Regions from separate parts of the Enterobacter pseudoroggenkampii genome, predicted to be linked through region 2. Evidence: predicted binding sites of a transcription regulator. Region 2 holds the regulator's gene; each other region holds the start of a gene.
The links. The regulator PhoB, encoded in region 2, activates phosphate uptake and scavenging genes when phosphate is short. The targets are predictions, from matches to a motif close to CTGTCATAAAACTGNCNNAT.
Positions count from the first base shown of each region.

Region 1: the regulator PhoB is predicted to act here: its motif matches at 3,101-3,120, upstream of uvrB (excinuclease ABC subunit UvrB).
Region 3: the regulator PhoB is predicted to act here: its motif matches at 2,540-2,559, upstream of kdgR (DNA-binding transcriptional regulator KdgR).

Region 1 covers NZ_JAPMLV010000001.1:485,305-493,242, reverse strand. Annotated here, with positions in the region: gene yvcK (uridine diphosphate-N-acetylglucosamine-binding protein YvcK) at 1-779, shown strand, start outside; gene uvrB (excinuclease ABC subunit UvrB) at 854-2,869, opposite strand; gene OTG14_RS02395 (ABC transporter ATP-binding protein) at 3,622-4,344, shown strand; gene bioD (dethiobiotin synthase) at 4,307-5,008, opposite strand; gene bioC (malonyl-ACP O-methyltransferase BioC) at 5,001-5,756, opposite strand; gene bioF (8-amino-7-oxononanoate synthase) at 5,740-6,897, opposite strand; gene bioB (biotin synthase BioB) at 6,894-7,934, opposite strand.
Region 2 covers NZ_JAPMLV010000001.1:91,686-99,623, forward strand. Annotated here, with positions in the region: gene sbcC (exonuclease subunit SbcC) at 1-945, opposite strand, end outside; gene sbcD (exonuclease subunit SbcD) at 942-2,147, opposite strand; gene phoB (phosphate response regulator transcription factor PhoB) at 2,335-3,024, shown strand; gene phoR (phosphate regulon sensor histidine kinase PhoR) at 3,046-4,341, shown strand; gene brnQ (branched-chain amino acid transporter carrier protein BrnQ) at 4,751-6,070, shown strand; gene proY (proline-specific permease ProY) at 6,152-7,525, shown strand; gene malZ (maltodextrin glucosidase) at 7,688-7,938, shown strand, end outside.
Region 3 covers NZ_JAPMLV010000001.1:1,996,709-2,004,646, reverse strand. Annotated here, with positions in the region: gene htpX (protease HtpX) at 166-1,047, shown strand; gene OTG14_RS09840 (MFS transporter) at 1,098-2,471, opposite strand; gene kdgR (DNA-binding transcriptional regulator KdgR) at 2,651-3,442, shown strand; gene OTG14_RS09830 (YobH family protein) at 3,508-3,747, opposite strand; gene mgrB (PhoP/PhoQ regulatory lipoprotein MgrB) at 3,908-4,051, shown strand; gene OTG14_RS09820 (YebO family protein) at 4,126-4,416, shown strand; gene OTG14_RS09815 (MBL fold metallo-hydrolase) at 4,440-5,429, shown strand; partial or broken gene OTG14_RS09810 (DUF2627 domain-containing protein) at 5,955-6,099, shown strand; gene cspE (transcription antiterminator/RNA stability regulator CspE) at 6,113-6,322, shown strand; gene ftsI (peptidoglycan glycosyltransferase FtsI) at 6,560-7,938, shown strand, end outside.

The DNA.
Region 1 (7,938 bases), 390 kb from region 2:
ACGGCGGCTCAACCGGGCGCATTCGTCGTGCCGAAGGCGGCATTGCCTGGGGAGATATGCGCAACTGCCTGAACCAGTTAATTACCGAGCCGAGCGTCGCGTCGGCGATGTTTGAGTACCGTTTTGGCGGTAATGGCGAACTTTCCGGGCATAACCTCGGAAATCTGATGTTAAAGGCGCTGGATCACCTGAGCGTACGGCCTCTCGAAGCCATCAATCTGATCCGTAATCTGCTCAAAGTGGACGCATTCCTGATCCCCATGTCTGAACAACCGGTTGACTTGATGGCTATCGACGCCGAAGGGCATGAAGTTTACGGCGAGGTGAATATTGACCAGCTCCTTCTGCCGCCAACGGAGTTGATGACCTATCCGAGCGTGCCCGCCACGCGTGAAGCGGTAGAGGCAATCGGGGAAGCGGATCTTATCCTGATCGGTCCAGGCAGTTTTTATACCAGCCTGATGCCCATTCTGCTGGTGAAAGAGCTGGCGCAGGCGCTGCGCCGCACCCCGGCGCCGATGGTTTACATCGGTAATCTGGGACGTGAACTGAGCCCGGCGGCGGCGAGCCTGTCGCTGGCGGACAAGCTTGAATTAATGGAGCATTACGTCGGCAAGAAAATCATTGACGGCGTAGTCGTGGGACCAAAAGTGGATGTGTCAGGGATTGGCGATCGTCTGGTGGTGCAGGAGCCACTGGAGGCCTCAGACATCAAGTATCGCCACGACCGTCACCTGCTGCGCGAGGCGCTGGAGAAGGCGATTCAGGCGCTGGGTTAGGTTCGTTTTTTGCGGCCTGATGCCCTCACCCCGGCCCTCTCCCACGGGGAGAGGGAGAAATACGCTGCTTTAACCTATGATGCCGCGATAAACAGATCCCGCAGTTGATGAAGCTGGTCGCGGATCTGCGCCGCCTCTTCGAACTCAAGGTTCTGCGCGTGCTGCATCATCTGCCCTTCCAGCTCGTGGATTTTCTGCTGCAGCGCTTTCGGCGTCAGCACGACGGTATCTTCTTCCACCACTGAACGCGCCTTGCCGCGGCCTTTCGCTTTGGTTTTGGCAATGTTCTGACCCAGCGCCAGAATATCCACCACCTTCTTGTTCAGACCCTGCGGCGTAATGCCGTGTTCTTCGTTGTAGCGCTGCTGTTTCTCGCGGCGGCGTTCCGTCTCACCAATCGCTTTCGCCATCGACGGGGTAATTTTGTCACCGTACAGAATCGCTTTACCGTTGACGTTACGCGCCGCACGACCGATGGTCTGGATCAGGGAGCGTTCAGAACGCAGGAAGCCCTCTTTGTCCGCATCGAGAATCGCCACCAGCGAGACCTCCGGCATATCGAGACCTTCTCGCAGCAGGTTAATCCCTACCAGCACGTCAAACTCGCCCAGACGCAGGTCGCGGATAATCTCCATGCGCTCCACGGTATCGATATCCGAGTGCAGATAACGCACCTTCTCGCCGTGCTCTTCGAGATACTCGGTCAGGTCTTCCGCCATACGCTTGGTGAGCGTGGTCACCAGCACGCGCTCGTTGATGGCGGAACGGGCGCGGATCTCAGAGAGCAGGTCGTCCACCTGGGTGGCCACCGGACGCACCTCGATAACCGGATCCAACAGCCCGGTCGGACGCACCACCTGGTCAACCACCTCATCGCCCGATTTTTCCAGCTCGTAGTTGCCCGGCGTGGCCGAAACGTAGATGGTTTGCGGCGCGAGCGCCTCAAACTCTTCAAATTTCATCGGACGGTTATCCAGCGCCGACGGCAGGCGGAAGCCGTACTCTACCAGCGTCTCTTTACGCGCCCGGTCGCCGCGGTACATCCCGCCGATCTGCGGGATCGTAACGTGGGATTCGTCGATCACCAGCAAACCGTCTGCCGGAAGGTAGTCAAACAGCGTCGGCGGCGGCTCGCCCGGCCCGCGCCCGGAGAGGAAGCGGGAGTAGTTTTCGATGCCGGAGCAGTAGCCCAGCTCGTTCATCATCTCAAGGTCAAACTGGGTGCGCTGGCTCAGGCGCTGCTCCTCCAGCAGCTTATTGTTGGCCAGCAGCACCTTACGGCGCTCGGCCAGCTCCACTTTGATCTCTTCCATCGCCTGCACGATACGCTCGCGCGGCGTCACGTAGTGCGTTTTTGGGTAGATGGTGAAGCGCTGGATCACCGACTCAACGTGTCCGGTCAGCGGGTCGAAGAGCGACAGGCGTTCAACCTCTTCGTCGAACAGCTCGACGCGCAGCGCCATATCGTCCGATTCCGCCGGGAAGATGTCGATCACCTCACCGCGTACGCGGAAGGTGCCGCGCTGGAACGCCTGATCGTTACGGGCATACTGCAGCTCCGCCAGACGACGGACGATGGCGCGCTGGTCGATGATCATCCCCTGCGTCAGGTGCAGCATCATCTTGAGATAGAGATCCGGATCGCCGAGACCGTAGATCGCGGAAACCGATGCGACAACGACCACATCGCGACGCTCCAGAAGCGCCTTAGTGGCCGACAGACGCATCTGCTCGATGTGTTCGTTCACCGAGGCATCTTTCTCAATGAAGGTGTCAGAGCTCGGTACATAGGCTTCAGGCTGGTAGTAATCGTAGTAGGAGACGAAATACTCCACGGCGTTTTCCGGGAAGAACTCTTTCATCTCGCCGTAAAGCTGTGCGGCCAGGGTTTTATTGGGTGCCAGCACCATCGTGGGGCGCTGGAGATCCGCAATCACGTTGGCGATGGTGAACGTTTTACCCGAGCCGGTTACCCCCAGCAGCGTCTGGTGCGCCAGCCCATCTTCCAGCCCTTCTTCCAGACGACGGATCGCCTCAGGCTGATCGCCAGATGGACGGAAAGCAGAATTCAATTTGAACGGTTTACTCATGGGCGACAACCTGATGACGTTATAAGCGGCAGGTGAGTAATTTTACTCCTTGTTGCCAGGAATGCCAGCAAAAAACACTGGATGAAAAACCAGTAGCGTGTCAGGATATTTAGAGTAGCGCCTGAATGATTAGCGCGATAGCGACCAAAATTTGGACTGTGACAATATAAAACACCAGTCAGGTCAGGTTATCCCCAGAACTTTTTCTTTTTTAACATTTGTCAAGCCAGGTAATGATAGTTTTGTGGCAACGAGTGACACTTTCATGACGGGAATTGCTTTTATCTAAGCAATTAAATAATAAACGATATTTTCTAAAGCCGCGTTTCGCGTCAATTTGGGCGTAAGCCGCGTCTTCTCTCGCTTATCGCGTGTTTTCTAACTCTAATGCACATGGTTATCCACAGGAATAGTGGATAACTGCTTCCAGCCCATGCAGACTGGCGCTCGGCAAATTCCCGGATTTTCCCACGAGACGGCGGTAAAAAATTTTTATAGCTATTTTTTGCTGATTAACAGTTGCGTCATTCATAACCAACCGATGCGATCTTGCTCACATTTTCAGCATTTCGGGTTCTGCACCACAACTCAACACCGCCAGCACCGTCGATGTGCAATCCCGTTTTTTCTCGGCCCCTCTCCGATGACTTATTCCTAAAAAAGCCGGTTTTTTAAACGCTTTTCGGTTTCTGGCAGGGGTTTTGCAGATTCAAACCCGAGCCTCACCTACACACATTTTTAAGGAGAGAAAGATGTTGAGTCTGCGTGCTGTGAATCAGTTTTACGGAAGCCAACATACGCTATGGAACGTGAATTTGGATTTTCCGCAAGGGATGTGTACAGGCGTCGTTGGCCTGCCGGGAATGGGGAAAACCACCCTCATGAATTGCATCGCCGGGAGAGTGCCCGTCGAAAGCGGCAGCATCATCTGGCATGAGGCAGGCGCGCCGCCGCGCGATTTGCTTAACCTGCCGCCAGAACAGCGTTCAGGAACGGAGATAGGCTATGTCCCGCAGGACAGGCGGATCTTCTCCCAGTTAACGATTGAGGAGAATCTGCATATCGCCATGCGGGCGATGGGGAAACCCAACCCGGAAGCGAAAAATGATGTTTACGACCTGTTTCCGGCGCTCTACGCATTGCGACAGACCCGCGCCAACACGCTCTCTCCGGACGACCAGTACCAGCTGGCGCTGGCTAATGCGCTGGTGAACCGTCCTCACCTGCTGATCCTCGATGAGCCCCTGCAAGGCGCAGGACACAGCTTCGCCCAGAAGCTGGGGCAGCTGCTGGTGCGCTTAAACCGGGAGTTAGGTATGACGGTGCTGTTAGCGGAGCAGCAGCTGTCGTTTATCCGCCGGGTTGCGGACCGTTTCTGTATGCTCTATCGCGGGCGTAACGTGGCGCAGGGCCACGTTAACGAACTGGATGACGAGCTTATCGCGCACTGGATGTCGCGGGAAGCAAGACGCTGAGATCGAGATAACGCCCGGTTTCGGCATTTTCCGCGCCGTCAGCAAGCCAGGGAATTTCCCCGAGGCACGGGGCGGGAAGAACGCGCCTGAGCGTCGCCAGATAATCCTGGTGTCGTTTCCCCGGCGCAACCACGTCGTTGGCTATCCAGCCCGCCAGACGCAGCCCGGCCTGCCGTATGGCCTGCGCGGTCAGCATGGCGTGATTGATACAGCCCAGCTTAACGCCGACGACCAGAATGACCGGAAGCTGCTCGGCCTGCACCCAGTCAGCAAACGTCTGCGCGTCCGAAAGCGGCGTAAACCAGCCGCCAGCCCCTTCCACCAGCACCCAGTCGGCCTGGCTTTCCAGCGCCCGTAACCCGGCTGAAAGCACGGCGAAATCAATCGGACGACCTTCGTCAGCGCTGATGATGTGCGGCGAGGTCGGCTCGGCAAAGGTGTACGGATTGACCGCTGAATAGGCGAGTTCACGCGTGCTGTTACGCTGGAGCGCCAGCGCGTCGGTGTTGCGTAAGCCATCCGCCGTCATCTCGCTGCCGGAAGCAACGGGCTTATATCCGGCGGTGTTTTTTCCGAGCTTTCGTGCCGCCTGCAGCAGCGCAGAGCTGGCCACCGTTTTGCCCACTTCCGTATCCGTTCCGGTAACAAAATAACGTTCAGTCACGTTCGATAATCCCATGAAAAAGTTGATAAGAGAGCGGGAAATGACCCCGCTGCTGCGGCCAGGCCAGCTCCAGACGCTGCAATTGGCCCCGGGTGAGCGGTTTTTTCTCCCGTCCGGCATGCAGGTGCGTGGCGCCGATGCCCTTCAGCGAGCGCATGGCGCTGAACGCATCGCTAAAATTGAGGGTGATGGTCTGTACCGTGCTGCGATAGCGCCAGCCTGCCAGCGCCTGCGTCACCTGGTCATGCGATAAAAAACGGTTAGCGTGCGGCTGCTCATCCACCGCTTTCCACGCCTGATTCAGCTCCGGCAGCGAACTCTCCAGCAAGGTAGTAAAGGCCACCTTCCCGCCCGGTCGCGCCATGCGATAAAGCTCGCGCAAGGCCTGCGGCAGGCTGCTGCACCACTGGACCGCCAGATGGCTCCAGACCAGATCAAACTGCGCGTCCGCCAGCGGGATCGCCTCGATATCGGCCAGCAGATAGCGATCCGCTGCCTGCCTTTGACGCGCCTCGTCGAGCATCTGCTCTGAGAGGTCGATAGCCGTGACCTGGCTTCCCGTCCCGCGCCAGTAGTGGCTGTTGCTGCCCGGACCACAGCCGGCGTCCAGCACCTGCGGAAAACGGCTCTCGCCAAGCGCGGTCAGAAGCCCCTGCGCGCTCAGACGCTGCAGCTCATCGTGCTGCGAATAGCTCTGCGCGGCGCGACCAAATGCCGCCGCGATGGCCTGCTTATTCACCGGCATCATGGAGCGCCTCCAGCAACGTCTCAATATCCTGTGCTTCATGCGCCGCCGTCAGGGTTAAACGCAGCCGCGCGGTACCTGGCGGGACCGTTGGCGGGCGGATGGCGGTCACCCACATGCCGCACTGGCGCAGCGCCTGTGCCAGCGCCAGCGCGCGGGCATTTTCACCGACAATCACCGGCTGGATAGCGCTCTGCGAATCGGGACTGCGGAAGGGCAGCGCCGCTAGCCCTTGGCGGAAGCGGGCGATATGCTCTGCCAGCCGCTGGCGACGTTCATCCCCTTCTGCGCTGCGGATCACCGCCAGCGATGCAGACAGCGCCACGGCCTGCGCCGGGGGCATGCTGGTGCTATAGATTAGGTGTCGGGCAAACTGCAGCAGATAGTCGGCGACGGATTCGCTGCACAGCACGGCGGCGCCGCTGACGCCAAAACCTTTGCCGAAAGTGACAATCAGCAGCTCCGGCTTCACGTTTTGCTGATACGCGCTCCCGCGCCCTTCGTCGCCCATTACGCCAATGCCGTGGGCATCGTCCACCAGCAGCCAGGCGTTTTGCCGTTTGGCGGTATCGTGCAGCGCGGCAAGCGGCGCGCTGTCGCCGTCCATGCTGAATACCCCTTCCGTGACCGCCAGCTGTTGTCCGTCGCAGGGTTTATCCAGCAGCGCAGCTAGCTGTCCCGCATCGTTATGAGCAAAGCGGCGCAGCTGCGCCGGGCTTAAATGTGCCGCCTCCAGCAGGGAGGCGTGACTTAAGCGGTCGGCGACAATGCGGTCCTCTTTTTCCATCAGGGCCGTAATCACCGCCTGGTTGGCGGCAAAGCCGGAGATAAACAGCAGCGCGCGCGGGTAGCCGAGCCAGTCAGCCAGTTCCTCTTCCAGCGCATGATGCGCTGTGGTGTATCCGCTGACGTGTCCCGAGCCGCCGCTGCCCACGCCAAACCGCTCAGCGCCCTGCTGCCAGGCGCGGATAATGGCCGGATGCTGGCTCAGCCCGAGATAGTCGTTGCTGGAGAAATTACAAAACTGCCGCCCGTCGCGGGTAAGAAAACGGCCCGCGCCGTTTTCCACCACCCTGCGAACGCGAAATGCCTCTGCCGCCCGACGGTCGTCAAGCGCAGAGTTGATACGTGCCTGCCAGGTCATACGGCTGCCGCGTTGTAGAACTGGTCGGTGTCAGCGTTGAAAATCTGCTGCTCCAGCTGCTGCTGTTGCTCGTTATCGCCCGTCAGCACCTCGGTCTGATGCGGGTTAAGCCCCAGCTTGCGGAACAGCTGAACGTCTTTGTCCTCTTCCGGGTTCGGCGTGGTCAGCAGCTTGCAGCCGTAGAAGATAGAGTTGGCTCCGGCCATAAAGCACATGGCCTGGGTCTGCTCGTTCATCTGCTCGCGACCGGCAGAGAGGCGCACGAAAGAGGTCGGCATCATGATGCGCGCCACCGCGATGGTGCGAATAAAATCAAACGCATCCACGTCGTCGTTGTCCGCCAGCGGCGTGCCCTTGACCTTCACCAGCATGTTGATCGGCACGCTTTCCGGCGGGGTCGGCAGGTTCGCCAGCTGCAGCAGCAGGCCCGCACGGTCTTTCACGGTTTCGCCTAAGCCCACGATGCCGCCGGAGCAGACCTTGATCCCCGCGTCACGCACTTTATCCAGCGTATCCAGACGCTCCTGGTAGGTACGCGTGGTGATGATGTTGCCGTAAAACTCCGGCGAGGTGTCGAGGTTGTGGTTGTAATAGTCCAGCCCCGCCGCCGAAAGGCGCTGCGCCTGCTCGTCGTTCAGCGTGCCGAGCGTCATACAGGCCTCTAGGCCCATCTCCTTCACGCCTTTTACCATCTGCTCCAGGTAAGGCATGTCGCGATCGTGCGGGTTCTTCCACGCCGCGCCCATGCAGAAGCGGGTCGAGCCGGCGTTTTTCGCCTTGCGCGCCGAGTCGAGTACCTGCTCCACTTCCATCAGCCGTTCGGATTCCAGGCCGGTTTTGTAGCGCGCGCTCTGCGGGCAATATTTGCAGTCTTCAGGGCAGGCACCGGTTTTGATCGACAGCAGCGTGCTGACCTGAACATGGCGAGGATCGAAGTGCTGACGATGCACCTGTTGGGCTTCGAACATCAGCTCAAGGAAAGGTTTATTGAATAATTCAGTAACTTGCGACATCGTCCAGCGTGCGTGGTGAGCCATGGGG
Region 2 (7,938 bases):
TTCGATAATTCGCTGCTGCGTCTGTGCCAGACGCGCGGTTTGCTCCTGCTGATGTTCCCAGAGCGGTCGAAGCTGGGCGGCGGGCAGAGCAAGCTGGAGCTTTGCCAGCTCTGGCGCAGCGTTCGTCAGCGCCTGTTGCGCCTGCTGCTGCGTCGCGGTGACGCGCTGTTGCTCGCGCACGAGCTCATCATGACGCGTAAGCCACTGAAAATCTTTCTGCTGGCTTTGCTGCTGAACCAGCAGGGTTTTCTCTTCGTCAGTAAGTGCCTGCAAACTTTGCTGTAACTGCTGCTGCTGTTCTTCGCTCAACAGAACGACGCCCGCCGCCTGCGCCTCGCACTTTTCAAGCACGCTGCGGGCGGCTTTATGTTTTTCAAACACCATGGCGGAAATCTGGCCGTAGATCTCGGTGCCGGTCAGCTCTTCCAGCAGCTCGGCACGATCGCTCGGTTTGGCATTAAGGAAGGCGGCAAACTGCCCCTGTGACAGCAGCATCGAGCGGGTAAAGCGCCCGTAGTCCAGCCCGGTAAGCGCGGCGGTTTGCTCCAGCTTATCCGACACTTTGTCGGCCAGGATTTTGCCATCTTCACAGCGCGCCAGCTCCACGCGCGGTGCCTGCAGGTTCCCGTCCGGCTGGTTGCGCGCCCGGTTCTGGCTCCAGAAGGCGCGATAGGCGGTGCCTTTTACCTCGAACTCCACTTCTGCCAGGCATTCGGCGGTGTCGCGCGTCATCAGATCATTTTGCGCCTGAGAGACCTTCTGCAGTCGCGGCGTTTCGTGATAAAGCGCCAGACAGATGGCGTCGAGCAGGGTAGTTTTTCCTGCCCCGGTCGCGCCGGTGATGGCAAACAGCCCGTTGCTGGCAAACGGCTCCTCGGTAAAGTCAATTTTCCACTCGCCCTTGAGTGAGTTGAGATTTTTCAGGCGCAGGCTCAAAATTTTCATGCGTTTTCTTCCTCATCATTGAGCGCATGCAGGGTACGGCTGAACAGTTCGCTGAGTCTTGCGCGCTTCGCGTCGTCAATCTCTTCCTGCGAGAGCCTGCGTTCAAACACCTCTTCAACCCGCAGTTCACTGAGCGTTTCACGTTGAGCGCTTAACAGAATTTTCTCGCGCTGCTCGCGGCTGCGGCGGACCAGTAAGACTTCGACGGGCAAATCCTCCGTCAGCGCCTGAATTTTGCGCTGCATATCGTGCAGGTAGTCATCGGTGGTGATTTCGATATCCAGCCAGACGGGGGGATCTTGTTCGACACCGCGCCACTGTTCCAGCTGGGCGGTGATGGCATCGAGATCGCCTTTCAGCACCGCCAGCGGCTGGGTGACCGGTACTTCCAGCGTCTCGACGGCGCGGAGTTTTCCCTCGCTGAAGCTCACCAGATGCACGGATTTGGCTTTCCCTGTTTCGTCAAAGCTGAGCGAAATAGGGGAGCCGCAGTAGCGGATGTGCTCGCTGCCGCCAATAACCTGCGCGCGGTGAATGTGTCCGAGCGCAATGTAGTCGGCTGGCGGGAAGTTCTGCGCCGGAAAGGCATCCAGCGTACCGATATAGATGTCACGCACGGCGTCACTTTTACTGGCCCCGACGGTGGTGAGATGCCCGGTTGCAATCACCGGAATAGGCTGTTCACCCCGCAGGGCACAGGCTTCGGCGTGCTGCTGGCGGTAATAGTCGGTGATGGCCTGTAACAGATGTTGCTGCTTTTCTGCACCCGACAGCCCTGCCTGGCTTTGCACGATGTCCCGCGGACGTAAAAACGGTATCGGACACAGCACAGCCCCCGGCGAGCCGTCGCGTTTATTCAGGATCTGCGGGGCGTGCCCGGCGCTGGCGACCACGGTGGTATTGAGAAATGCCAGGATATCGCGGGATTCATTGAGCGTGGCGACGGAATCATGGTTGCCGGCGACAATCACCAGGTGACAGCCGGTTTGCTGCAGATTCACCACGAAGCGGTTATACAGTTCACGCGCATAGCTGGGGGGCGAGCCGGTATCAAAGATGTCACCCGCCACAATAATCGCGTCCACCTCGTGCGTCCGGGCCGTTTCCAGCAGCCAGTTCAGGAACGCTTCATGTTCAGCCGCACGGCTTTTGCTGTAAAAATTTTGACCCAGATGCCAGTCCGAGGTGTGAAGTATGCGCATAGCTGATCCGTGGCAAAAAAGAGAAAGCAGGATTATAAACGTTCAGAGAAGGGAAAATAACCGCTGTAATAAAACAACGGTTTGCCCGTTATCGTGGTACTGTTTTTCATAAATCTGTCATAAATCTGACGCATAATGGCGCCGAATTACAAACTTGTAACTTAAATAAGATAAGACAGGGCAAAGTATGGCGAGACGTATTCTGGTCGTAGAAGATGAAGCTCCAATTCGTGAAATGGTGTGCTTCGTGCTCGAGCAAAACGGTTTCCAGCCGGTTGAAGCGGAAGATTATGACAGCGCAGTGAACCAGCTGAATGAACCCTGGCCCGATCTGATTCTGCTGGACTGGATGTTGCCTGGCGGCTCCGGACTGCAGTTTATCAAACACCTGAAGCGTGAAGCGCTGACCCGCGACATCCCGGTTGTGATGCTTACGGCGCGCGGAGAAGAAGAGGATCGCGTGCGCGGTCTTGAGACCGGCGCGGACGATTACATTACCAAACCGTTCTCCCCTAAAGAGCTGGTCGCCCGCATTAAAGCCGTGATGCGCCGTATTTCGCCGATGGCGGTGGAAGAGGTGATTGAGATGCAGGGGCTGAGCCTTGATCCCACCTCACACCGCGTGATGACCGGTGAAAATCCCCTCGACATGGGGCCTACCGAATTTAAACTCCTGCACTTCTTTATGACCCACCCGGAACGCGTGTACAGCCGCGAGCAGTTGCTGAATAACGTCTGGGGAACTAACGTGTATGTCGAAGACCGGACGGTTGACGTACATATTCGCCGCCTGCGAAAAGCACTGGAACTGAGCGGCCACGATCGCATGGTGCAGACGGTCCGCGGCACGGGTTATCGTTTTTCTACCCGTTTCTGAACAATGACAGGAGTGTGACGCGTGCTGGAACGTCTGTCATGGAAAAGGCTCGTCTTTGAACTGATCTTATGCTGTATTCCGGCCTTCCTTCTTGGGGCCTTTCTTGGACACCTGCCGTGGTTTCTGCTGGCGTCGGTCACCGGGCTGCTGATCTGGCATTTCTGGAACCTGCTGCGCCTCTCCTGGTGGCTGTGGGTTGACCGAAGTATGACGCCGCCGCCGGGAAGCGGCAGCTGGGAGCCGCTGCTGTACGGTCTGCATCAGATGCAGATGCGTAATAAAAAGCGTCGCCGCGAGCTGGGAAGCCTGATTAAGCGTTTCCGCAGCGGTGCAGAGTCGCTGCCGGATGCCGTGATTCTGACAACCGAAGAAGGGACGATCTTCTGGTGTAACGGCCTGGCGCAACAGCTGCTGGGCCTGCGCTGGCCGGATGACAACGGTCAAAATATCCTCAACCTTCTGCGCTATCCCGAGTTTACGCTGTACCTGAAAAAGCGTGATTTTACCCGTCCGCACAATCTGAAGCTCAATAATGGTCGCCATCTGGAGATCCGCGTGATGCCCTACAGCGATAAGCAGTGGCTGATGGTGGCGCGCGATGTTACCCAAATGCACCAGCTGGAAGGGGCGCGTCGCAACTTCTTCGCCAACGTCAGTCACGAACTGCGAACCCCGTTGACCGTGCTGCAGGGCTACCTGGAAATGATGCAGGAGCAAACGCTGGAAGGCGCGCCGCGTGAAAAAGCGCTGCACACCATGCGCGAGCAAACGCACCGGATGGAAGGGCTGGTGAAGCAGCTGCTGACGCTCTCGAAGATTGAAGCGGCGCCAACGCTGGCACTAAATGACACCATTGATGTCCCGATGATGCTGCGGGTCGTGGAGCGTGAAGCGCAGACGTTAAGCCACAAAAAGCATCACCTGACCTTTGAGGTCGACAATACGCTGAAGGTGCTGGGCAGCGAAGATGAACTGCGTAGCGCTATTTCCAACCTGGTGTATAACGCGGTGAATCATACGCCTGAGGGGACAAATATCGTGGTGCGCTGGCACCATGCCCCAACGGGGGCGGAGTTTAGCGTGGAAGACAATGGGCCGGGGATCGCGCCGGAGCATATTCCGCGTCTGACCGAGCGCTTTTACCGTGTGGATAAAGCGCGATCCCGGCAGACGGGCGGAAGCGGCCTGGGGCTGGCAATTGTGAAACACGCGGTGAATCACCATGAAAGCCGTCTCGATATTCAGAGTACGCTGGGTAAAGGAACCCGTTTCAGTTTCGTTATTCCGGAACGATTAATTGCCAAAAAGATCGCCTGACGGCAGGCGTGTCATTTTACCTTTCCACGGGTCAGCCATCGCTGGCCCGTTTGCTTTGCAGTCAAGCGAAACGCGGATGAATTTTATACGGCTGTCTGTTTTTTGTTCGCATGATTAGCCATGGGTTTTTCTTATAAACAGCGTATTATTCTAACGTGTATTTTCATACTGGCATATTGTTCTGGTTTTGCGATCCCACCTTGCCTTTAAACGTTATAAGCGTTTAAATTGCGCCCCAGATACTGTCAGACCGACTGTATTTGCGTGGTAAATCGAAAAACTATTCTTCTCCACGCCAGGACGGGAGCATTTCCCGCTGAAATTGAGCAAATTTTCGGCTGTATCGTCCCGTCAGGGATATCGAAAATCTCAATGTTTTCAACACCACATCCACAGGCAGTAAGGTTTTATGACCCATCACTTAAAATCGCGTGACATCATCGCGCTGGGCTTTATGACATTTGCGCTGTTCGTTGGCGCAGGCAACATCATTTTCCCTCCAATGGTTGGCCTACAGGCGGGTGAACACGTCTGGACCGCCGCGTTTGGTTTCCTGATTACTGCCGTGGGTCTGCCGGTTCTCACCGTCGTCGCGCTGGCGAAAGTCGGTGGCGGTGTGGATAGCCTTAGCACCCCGATTGGTAAAGTGGCGGGCGTTCTGCTGGCAACCGTCTGCTATCTGGCCGTTGGCCCGCTGTTTGCGACCCCGCGTACGGCCACCGTTTCCTTCGAAGTGGGTATTGCTCCTCTGACCGGTGACGGCGCGATGCCGCTGTTTATCTACAGCCTGATCTACTTCGCGATCGTGATTCTGGTTTCCCTCTATCCGGGCAAACTGCTGGATACCGTGGGTAACTTCCTGGCTCCGCTGAAAATTGTGGCGCTGATTGTTCTGGCGGTAGCGGCCATCGTCTGGCCAGCGGGCCCGATTAGCGATGCGATGGACGCCTATAAAAACGCCGCGTTCTCTAACGGCTTTGTGAACGGCTACCTGACGATGGATACGCTGGGCGCCATGGTGTTTGGTATCGTTATCGTTAACGCCGCGCGTTCCCGCGGTGTGACCGAAGCGCGCCTGCTGACCCGCTATACCATCTGGGCTGGCCTGATGGCCGGTGTGGGTCTGACGCTGCTGTATCTGGCGCTGTTCCGTCTGGGCTCCGACAGCGCCATGCTGGTCGATCAGAACGCCAACGGTGCGGCTATCCTGCACGCCTACGTTCAGCACACCTTCGGCGGTGCGGGCAGTATGCTGCTGGCGGCACTCATCTTCCTGGCCTGTCTGGTCACCGCGGTTGGCCTGACCTGCGCCTGCGCAGAGTTCTTTGCACAGTATCTGCCGCTCTCTTACCGCACCCTGGTGTTTATCCTCGGCATCTTCTCTATGGCGGTGTCAAACCTCGGTCTGAGCCACCTGATTCAGGTCTCTATTCCGGTGCTGACGGCGATTTATCCGCCGTGCATCGTGCTGGTGGTGTTGAGCTTTACTCGCCCGTGGTGGAACAACTCTTCACGAATTATTGCGCCAGCCATGTTTATCAGCCTGATTTTTGGTATCCTTGACGGGATTAAAGCATCAGCTTTCGCGCACATACTGCCGGCATGGACACAGCGTCTGCCGCTGTCCGAGCAGGGTCTGGCCTGGCTGATGCCTACCGTTGTTGCACTGGTTCTGGCCATTATCTGGGACCGTGCTGCAGGGCGTCAGGTCGCATCGAACGCCCATTGATCAACGGCAACAAACTGTTTAACCACGGGGCTTAAGGCCCCGTGGTTTTTTGTTTTTTTCGTGTTGAATGGCAAGATTTAAATGGAAAGCACTAACAAACTTAAACGTGGATTGAGCACGCGCCACATCCGCTTTATGGCGCTGGGCTCTGCTATCGGCACCGGTCTTTTTTATGGCTCGGCAGATGCCATCAAAATGGCCGGTCCCAGCGTGCTGCTGGCGTACATCATCGGCGGCGTGGCGGCGTATATCATCATGCGCGCCCTCGGCGAAATGTCGGTTCACAACCCGTCTGCCAGCTCATTCTCCCGCTACGCGCAGGAAAACCTCGGCCCGCTGGCCGGGTTTATCACCGGCTGGACCTACTGCTTTGAAATCCTGATCGTGGCGATTGCCGACGTGACGGCGTTTGGCATCTATATGGGCGTCTGGTTCCCGGCGGTGCCGCACTGGATATGGGTGCTGAGCGTGGTGCTGATCATTTGCGCCGTCAACCTGATGAGCGTGAAGGTGTTCGGCGAGCTGGAGTTCTGGTTCTCCTTCTTCAAGGTCGCCACCATCATCATCATGATTGTGGCCGGTTTTGGCATCATCATCTGGGGAATCGGCAACGGCGGGCAGCCGACTGGCATCCATAACCTCTGGAGCAACGGTGGCTTCTTCAGCAACGGCTGGCTCGGCATGGTCATGTCGCTCCAGATGGTCATGTTCGCCTACGGCGGTATCGAGATTATCGGTATTACCGCCGGGGAAGCGAAAGACCCGGAGAAGTCCATTCCGCGCGCCATCAACTCGGTGCCGATGCGTATTCTGGTGTTCTATGTAGGTACGCTGTTCGTGATCATGTCCATCTACCCGTGGAACCAGGTGGGCACCAATGGTAGCCCGTTTGTTCTGACCTTCCAGCACATGGGGATTGCGTTTGCCGCCAGCATTCTGAACTTTGTGGTGCTGACCGCGTCGCTCTCCGCGATCAACAGTGACGTCTTTGGCGTGGGCCGTATGCTGCACGGCATGGCGGAGCAGGGCAGTGCGCCGAAGGTGTTCGCCAAAACCTCACGCCGCGGCACGCCGTGGGTGACCGTTGTAGTGATGACCGTGGCGCTGCTGTTCTCGGTTTACCTGAACTACATCATGCCGGAGAACGTCTTCCTGGTGATTGCATCGCTGGCGACCTTCGCGACGGTGTGGGTGTGGATCATGATCCTGCTGTCGCAGATTGCCTTCCGCCGTCGCCTGTCGCCGGATGAGGCGAAAGCGCTGAAGTTCAAAGTACCGGGCGGCGTTGCGACGACCGTCGTCGGGCTGATCTTCCTGGTGTTTATCATTGCCCTGATTGGCTACCATCCGGATACCCGCATTTCCCTGTACGTGGGCTGCGCGTGGATCGTCCTGCTGCTGGTGGGCTGGGTGTTTAAATGCCGCCGCGACCGTCAGTTGGCAGAAGCGCAGTAATCTTTTTTCTCCCTCTCCCTGTGGGAGAGGGTTGGGGTGAGGGCATCAGGCCGCACTGATGCCTCCTCCTCCTTTCTCCTCCCCCAATAATCCCGATCGTGATGAGCTATCCTTAACCACCCTGTGGCAAGGTGACGTCAATTTCATCAAAGGGGATTCGTGATGTTAAACGCCTGGCACCTTCCGGTTGCCCCATTTGTTAAGCAAAACAAAGACAACCTTGTGATTACGCTCTGGCTGGCGGGTGAAAATCAGCCTGAACGCGTGACGCTCCGCGCCGAAATCGATAACGAAGAGACCGGGCTGAAAATGCACAAGCTGCGCAGCCAGCCGCAGCCGGGGATCACCGCCTGGCGGGCGAATATCGACCTGCGTAGCGGACAGCCGCGCCGCCGCTACAGCTTTAAGCTTTT
Region 3 (7,938 bases), 1.9 Mb from region 2:
TGTTTCTTTTTGTTCTTCATCCTTCCGTCAGCCAGATTTCCAATTGTGTAAAGTTGTGTCTTTCTGGTGACTTACGCCCGCCGGATGCTTGAAAATAACCGGAATACCCATACGATGTGGGTAATCGCATAGTGCGTTTTGTTAAACTGAGGTAAAAAGAAAATTATGATGCGAATCGCGCTCTTCCTGCTCACCAACCTGGCGGTCATGGTGGTTTTCGGGCTCGTGCTAAGCCTGACAGGAATTCAGTCGAGCAGCGTTCAGGGTCTGTTGATTATGGCGCTGCTGTTTGGTTTTGGTGGCTCGTTCATCTCCCTGCTGATGTCGAAGTGGATGGCACTGAAATCGGTGGGTGGTGAGGTTATTGAACAGCCGCGTAACGATATGGAACAGTGGCTGATGAATACGGTGGCTCAGCAATCCCGTCAGGCCGGCATCGCCATGCCGCAGGTGGCGATTTACCATGCCCCGGACATCAACGCGTTTGCCACGGGCGCCCGTCGCGATGCGTCACTGGTTGCCGTCAGCACCGGTCTGCTGCAGAACATGAGCCGTGACGAAGCTGAAGCGGTTATCGCCCACGAAATCAGCCATATCGCCAACGGTGACATGGTGACCATGACCCTGATTCAGGGTGTGGTGAACACCTTCGTGATCTTCATCTCCCGTATCCTGGCGCAGATTGCGGCTGGCTTTATGGGCGGCAACCGCGACGAAGGTGAAGAGAGCAACGGCAACCCGCTGATCTACTTCGCCGTGTCGATGGTTCTGGAACTGGTATTCGGTATTCTGGCCAGCATCATCACCATGTGGTTCTCTCGTCACCGTGAATTCCACGCGGATGCCGGCTCTGCGAAGCTGGTTGGTCGTGAGAAGATGATTGCCGCGCTGCAGCGTCTGAAAACCAGCTACGAGCCGCAGGAAGCGAACAGCATGATGGCCTTCTGCATTAACGGTAAATCCAAATCGCTGAGCGAGCTGTTTATGTCTCACCCGCCGCTGGATAAACGTATTGAAGCGCTGCGCAGTGGGGAATACCTGAAGTAACGCCAGGAACCCTAATAAGCCGGGCAGGAGAACACTCTGCCCGGCTTTTTTTATGCCTGAACCCTGGGCTGTGTCACCCGCAGGCCGCTGACGACCGCCGCGAGGGAAGCAAGGGCACCTGCGGTGAGAAGCGCAATGTGGTTACCGTTTTGTCCGGCAAGGTTAAACATCAGGGCGACCAGTGCCGCACCGCTGCTTTGGCCCAGCAGACGCGCGGTCCCCAGCATACCGCTGGCTCCTCCGCTGCGATGACGCGGCGCGGAGGTGATAATGGTGTGGTTGTTAGGGGACTGGAACAGACCAAACCCCGCGCCGCACAGGATCATGCGCCAGATGATGTCCAGATCGGTTGGCGATGACGGTAGCAATGCCAGCGCGAAAAGGCCTGTCGCCATCACCGCCAGCCCCAAAGCACCCAATAAACCGGCATGGACGCGTTCAATTAAATAACCTGCCAGCGGTGCCATCACCATGGTCGCCAGCGGCCAGGGGGTGAGCAGCAGGCCGGTCTCCACCTCTGAACGTCCAACCACGCTTTGCAGAAAGAAGGGTAGGGAGACCAGTGCCAGCATCTGGGCGCAGAACGAGCAGACAGACGTGCAAATGGAGAGGGAAAAGAGGGGAATACGCAGCAGATCAACAGGCAGTAGAGGCACAGGGAGAGTGAGCTGGCGGCGAACAAAGAAGAAGCCGATCGCCAGCAGGGCGATAAGCTCCGCGCCGGTAAGCATCAGAGACTGTCCCTGCGCAAATCCGCTCAGCGCCGTAATCAACAGGCCAAAGGTCAGGGCATTCATCACCGCACTCGCCACATCGAAGCGCGGCATGGTGCTTTTGGGACCGTTAGCGGGAAGAAAGCGCAGGGCAAAGAAGATGGCGACAATACCCAGCGGCACGTTGATGGCGAACAGCCACTGCCATGACGCAACGGAAAGGATCGCCGCCGCAATCGTTGGCCCGGCGGCAGAAGAGACGGCGACAATAAACGAGTTTATCCCCATTCCTCGCCCCAGATGACGCTGCGGATAAATTAAGCGGATCAGCGCCGTGTTTACGCTCATGAGCGCCGCGCCGCCAAAACCCTGCGCAATGCGGGCAAGCGTCAGGGTATGCAGTGAATCTGAAAGAGCACAGAACAAAGACGTAAAGGTGAAAACCACCAGACCGCACTGATACACCCGACGGTAACCGAACATATCGCCCAGGAAAGAGAACGAGAGCAGGGAAACCACGATCGCAATCTGATAGGCGTTAACAATCCATATCGAACTGGCGGGAGAGGCGTGCAGGTCGCTGGCGATGGTTGGCAGGGCAACGTTTGCGATTGCGCCGTCAAGGACCGCCATTGATATACCGATAATGATGGTCGCTATCGCGCCATACCGCTGGGGTAAAGGCAGGCCATCGGAAAGGGTCTTTTCCATTAGGGTTAAAAAAGCTCAGCGTGAAATTATTCTCAGGGTAACTATTTTAGCATTGTTACAGCCGCGATATGTCGCAGATTTGTAACGAAGTAAACGGGGATTGATTGCAGGTGACATGACGGGAACTTATAATAAAAACCGGTTCTGATTTTTATAAAACACTCGCTATGAGGTGGTAAATGGCTATTGCGGATTTGGATAAACAGCCAGATTCTGTTTCTTCCGTGCTGAAGGTGTTTGGCATCTTACAGGCGCTGGGAGAGGAGCGTGAAATAGGTATTACAGAGTTGTCACAGCGCGTGATGATGTCAAAAAGCACCGTATATCGCTTTTTGCAGACCATGAAATCGCTGGGTTACGTTGCCCAGGAAGGCGAATCTGAAAAATACTCCCTGACGCTGAAGCTGTTTGAGCTGGGTGCCCGCGCGCTACAAAATGTTGACCTGATCCGCAGCGCCGATATTCAGATGCGTGAAATCTCTCGCCTCACTAAAGAGACCATCCATCTCGGCGCGCTGGATGAAGACAGCATAGTTTACATCCATAAAATCGACTCCATGTACAATCTGCGCATGTATTCGCGCATTGGTCGTCGCAACCCGCTCTACAGTACCGCCATTGGTAAAGTTCTGCTGGCGTGGCGCGATCGTGAGGAAGTGAAGCAGATCCTCGAAGGCGTGGAATACAAGCAAAGTACCTCACGAACCATTACCAGCACGGACGCGCTGCTAACGGTGCTCGATCGCGTACGCGAGCAGGGGTATGGCGAAGATAACGAGGAGCAGGAAGAGGGACTGCGCTGCATCGGCGTTCCGGTATTTGACCGTTTTGGCGTGGTGATCGCGGGCTTAAGTATCTCCTTCCCAACCTTACGTTTTTCCGAAGAGCGTCTGCATGAGTATGTGGCTATTCTCCACACTGCCGCACGTAAGATTTCTGAACAGATGGGGTATCACGACTACCCGTTCTAATCTCTGTTCACATAAAAAACGCCGCATCTGTTGCGGCGTTTTTTGTCGGTCATTTACCCGGCTGACTAGCCATTATCAATCACGACGGAAGTCTTACGCAGGACCGGACAGTGGGTTAAGCCAACAATCCCGCTGTCAGTATGCAGATATTGCGCAGTGCTCATTCCTTGTGCTGTTAAGTATTTACACTGAATGCCTAACCCGGCAGCGTTTTCGATGCTTCCCACAAGCACGCCATAACCCGTTAGAAGAAGGCCAATCCAGACAAGGGCCAGTGCAATAATTGTTCGAATGATTAAGCGCATCATTACCTCTTTTATCGTTGTTATCATAATGCTAGCGTAAACGGTTTACGAAACGAAACAAGTGCAGGATTCTGAAAAAAGCGCGATGGCGGCACAGTTAGCCCTTGTTTAAGATAAGCGTGATAACCTCGTTACATCAGGTCATTAGACGGAGTGTGGAGTGAAAAAAATACGCTGGGTAATTCTGATTATCGTGCTGATAGCGTGCGTGGTGTTATGGACGCAGACGATCAATGTGATGTGCGATCAGGATGTACAGTTTTTTAGCGGCGTTTGCGCAATCAATAAATTTATTCCCTGGTAACACGCATTTTTTCTCAAGGTGATTTCCTTCCTTCGCGCCAGTGGTAAAATAGACGTTTTTATTGAGGTGGTGAAATGGGTGAGTTACTGAATTCAGGGCTGCTGAATATAGCATCCCTGATGATTTCTTTGGTTGTTCTGCTTGTGGGGCTGGTCATTTGGTTTTTTGTGAATCGCGCCAGTTCCCGTACTAACGAGCAGATTGAACTGCTGGAAGCGCTGCTCGATCAGCAAAAACGTCAGAATGCGCTGCTACGCCGTCTGTGTGAGGCTAACGAACCGGAAGAGAAAGACGCGCCGAAAGACGCAGTCGCTGAAGATAACAAAGACGAAGATGACTTTATCCGCCTGGTGGCTGAGCGTTAATCTTTTTGTCCTGGGAGGTGGCTGTGGTCTGGAAAAACCCCTGGTATGACCCCTCCCTGAAACATCACACCCCGAACGGTTTTCGTAATACCGATCCTGTCGGACATCAACCCGGCGACCTCGACCGTTGGCGTAAAGCGCGTAAAGAGGCCGGTTTACCGAAGCCGCCCGCGCTGGGTTATGAAGACTTTATCCGCCAGTGGTGGCAACCGGTTGAGCTTACGCAAACTCATGAAGATGGGGTGTGGTGGCTCGGACACGCGAGCGTGTTGCTGCAGCTGGACGGCAATATCATCCTTACCGACCCGGTGTTTTCGCGACGTGCTTCTCCGCTCCCTTTCATGGGACCACAGCGCAAAACGCCTCCCGCGCTGTCAGTCGATCAGCTTCATCAGCTTGATGCGGTCGTCATCTCCCATAATCATTACGATCATCTTGATGACGCGACCATTCGCCGTATCCTCAAACGCTTCCCCGACGTCAGTTTTTTTGTTCCGTTGGGGCTGGCCGACTGGTTTCGGCGTCGGGGAGCAAAACGCGTGGTTGAGCTAGACTGGTGGCAGAGTTTCACCTGGCAAGGAATGGCGCTGACCGCCGTACCGGCTCAACACTGGAGTATGCGCACGCCATGGAACCGCAATCGCTCATTATGGTGCGGCTGGGTGATGGAAGGCCGACATCATCGTTTCTGGTTCAGCGGTGATACGGGGTATTCGCCCGAGCTGCTGTTGATACCTGAACGCCTGGGCCATATTGATGCCGCCGCGTTACCGATTGGTGCCTATGCCCCACGATGGTTCATGGCTGTCCATCATATGGATCCGCAATCTGCGGTGGCATTGTGGCAGCAGCTGGGCTCTCCCCTGGCATTCCCCATTCACTGGGGCGTGTTTGAACTGGCAGATGAAGCCTTAGATGAACCTGTGCAGGAGTTAACTCACGCACTCGATAATTTAGCACCAGTTAATCATTCTTTCAGGATACTGAAAATTGGTGAATATTTATCCTTATAAACGAAGCGATAAATTGTTGCATATATTGTTGATGTAAACGCGTGCAGGAATGTTTTATTTTTATCGAAACGTTTTGCTTGCCTTCTTTTGATGCAGGGTCATAAAAATTTCATTATTTTGGTGCATAACGCTGTTTATTCGCTGGTGCATTTTAATACAACTGGGCGCGGGTTATTAACACTGTTTTTTCTCTGAAACAATTTGGTCGCGTTACAATGATTTAAGCATAAGTTTTCACAAATTGTTCTAACTCAATCAAGACGTAAGATTTCTTTTCCCGGTTGCTGGACGCTTCGTTATGATTGAGCTATGTTAAAAAAGTCTTAGATTACAGCGGTTGTGAAAGCAATGCTGGGTCTTTGTTACGCAGCAGGGCTGTCTGGACGTGATGCGCATAATTGTGCAAAACCTGACAGGCACTGTTCGAATTTGTGCGGCGGATCGAGACATGTTTAAAAATGGCTTGCCATATTAAACATAGTGTGTGATAACACGTTTTGGGTCAAACGAGGTACAGTTCTGTTTATGTGTGGCATTTTCAGTAAAGAAGTCCTGAGTAAACACGTTGTCGTTGAATACCGCTTCTCTGCCGAACCTTATATTAGTGCCTCATGCAGTAATGTCTCAGTTTTATCTCAGTTAATGCCTGCGGGCTAAGAAAACACTCTAAGGAATTTTGCAAAATGGCAAAGATTAAAGGTCAAGTTAAGTGGTTCAACGAGTCTAAAGGTTTTGGTTTCATTACTCCTGCTGACGGCAGCAAAGACGTGTTCGTACACTTCTCTGCAATCCAGGGTAACGGCTTCAAAACTCTGGCTGAAGGCCAGAACGTTGAGTTCGAAATTCAGGACGGCCAGAAAGGCCCAGCTGCAGTTAACGTAACTGCTATCTGATCGAACCGCTGCTGACTGAAGCGCTTAGCACTTCACTCTCAGACATAAAGCCTCGCATAACGCGGGGCTTTTTTATGTCCTTAATCTTTCAAAATATTACCATTCACGGTCTTGTTAGTAACTTGTTGCAAAGCTGCGAGGTTAGTAGCACTGTTTCGCCTCCCTAAGCGCATCTTTTCCCGTTAAATCAGGGCGTTGTTTAACAGTCCTGGGGTTCAGGTGAAGAAGAAATTGATAATGACCGCTGGCAATTTCACGCCAGCGCGTTTTGCGCTGCTCTGTTTAGCTATTTTCTGTAGTCTGGTCTTTTTACTTGGCCGGGTAGCCTGGCTGCAAATCATCAAGCCTGACAATCTGGTGAAGCAGGAAGATATGCGCTCCCTCCGCCAGCTGGCGATTGATGCGCCGCGCGGCATGATAATGGATCGCGAAGGTCGTCCCCTGGCGGTGAGCGTGCCTGTACGGGCCGTTTGGGCCGATCCTAAAACGGTGCTGGCAAAAGGAGGCGTTGGCGTCGACGAACGCTGGCAGGCGTTGGCAAACGCGCTACATCTCTCCCTGGGCGCACTCTCGGCGCGAATCAACGCCAACCCGCAGGGCCGTTTTATTTATCTTGCCCGTCAGGTCGATCCGGCACAGGCAAAGTGGATAGATAAACTCAATCTGCCCGGCATCAATTTACGCGATGAATCCCGCCGTTTTTATCCTGCCGGCCATGTGGCAGCGAACCTGATTGGCTTCACCAATATTGACGGGCAGGGCATTGAGGGCGTGGAAAAAAGCTTCAACGCGCAGCTGACCGGCAAGGCGGGTGTGCGCCAGGTAAGGGAAGATCGCTATGGACGCGTGGTTGAAAACCTGACGGAAGTTGCGCCCGCGCCGGCGCATAACATCCAGTTAAGTATCGACGAGCGTCTGCAAACCATCACCGAGGATGCGCTCGATAATGCCGTGGCCTGGAACAAGGCCGAGTCTGGGGCCTCGGTGCTCATTAATATCCCCACAGGGGAAATACTCGCCATGGCGAGCTATCCGGATTTCAACCCCAATAACCGGGAAGGCGCAACGATAAATGATTTTCGCAACCGTGCGATCAGCGATACGTTCGAACCGGGTTCCACGGTCAAGCCGCTGGTGCTGATGACGGCCCTGCAGCAGGGGCTGGTCCAGCCGGACAGCGTGATTGACACGCACCCGTATACCCTCGACGGGCATCGTATCCGCGATGTGGGCTATTATCCTGAACTGACAATGACCGGGATCCTGCAAAAATCGAGTGACACCGGCGTGTCCCGACTGTCCCTGGCAATGCCTGTCCAGCATCTTATTGATACCTATCGAAATTTTGGATTCGGCACGAATACGGGGCTTGGCTTAACGGGTGAGAGCGCGGGGCTGTTGCCCCAGCGTAAATACTGGAGCCAGCTGGACCGCGCGACATTTGCCTTCGGCTACGGGCTGATGGTGACGCCGCTCCAGCTGGCGCACGTCTACGCCACGATTGGCGGCTTCGGGCTTGAGCGACCTCTCTCGATTACGCGTATCGATCCCCCCGTTATCGGGCAACGCGTCATGCCAGAAGAGATTGCGCACGAGGTGGAGCACATGATGGAGAG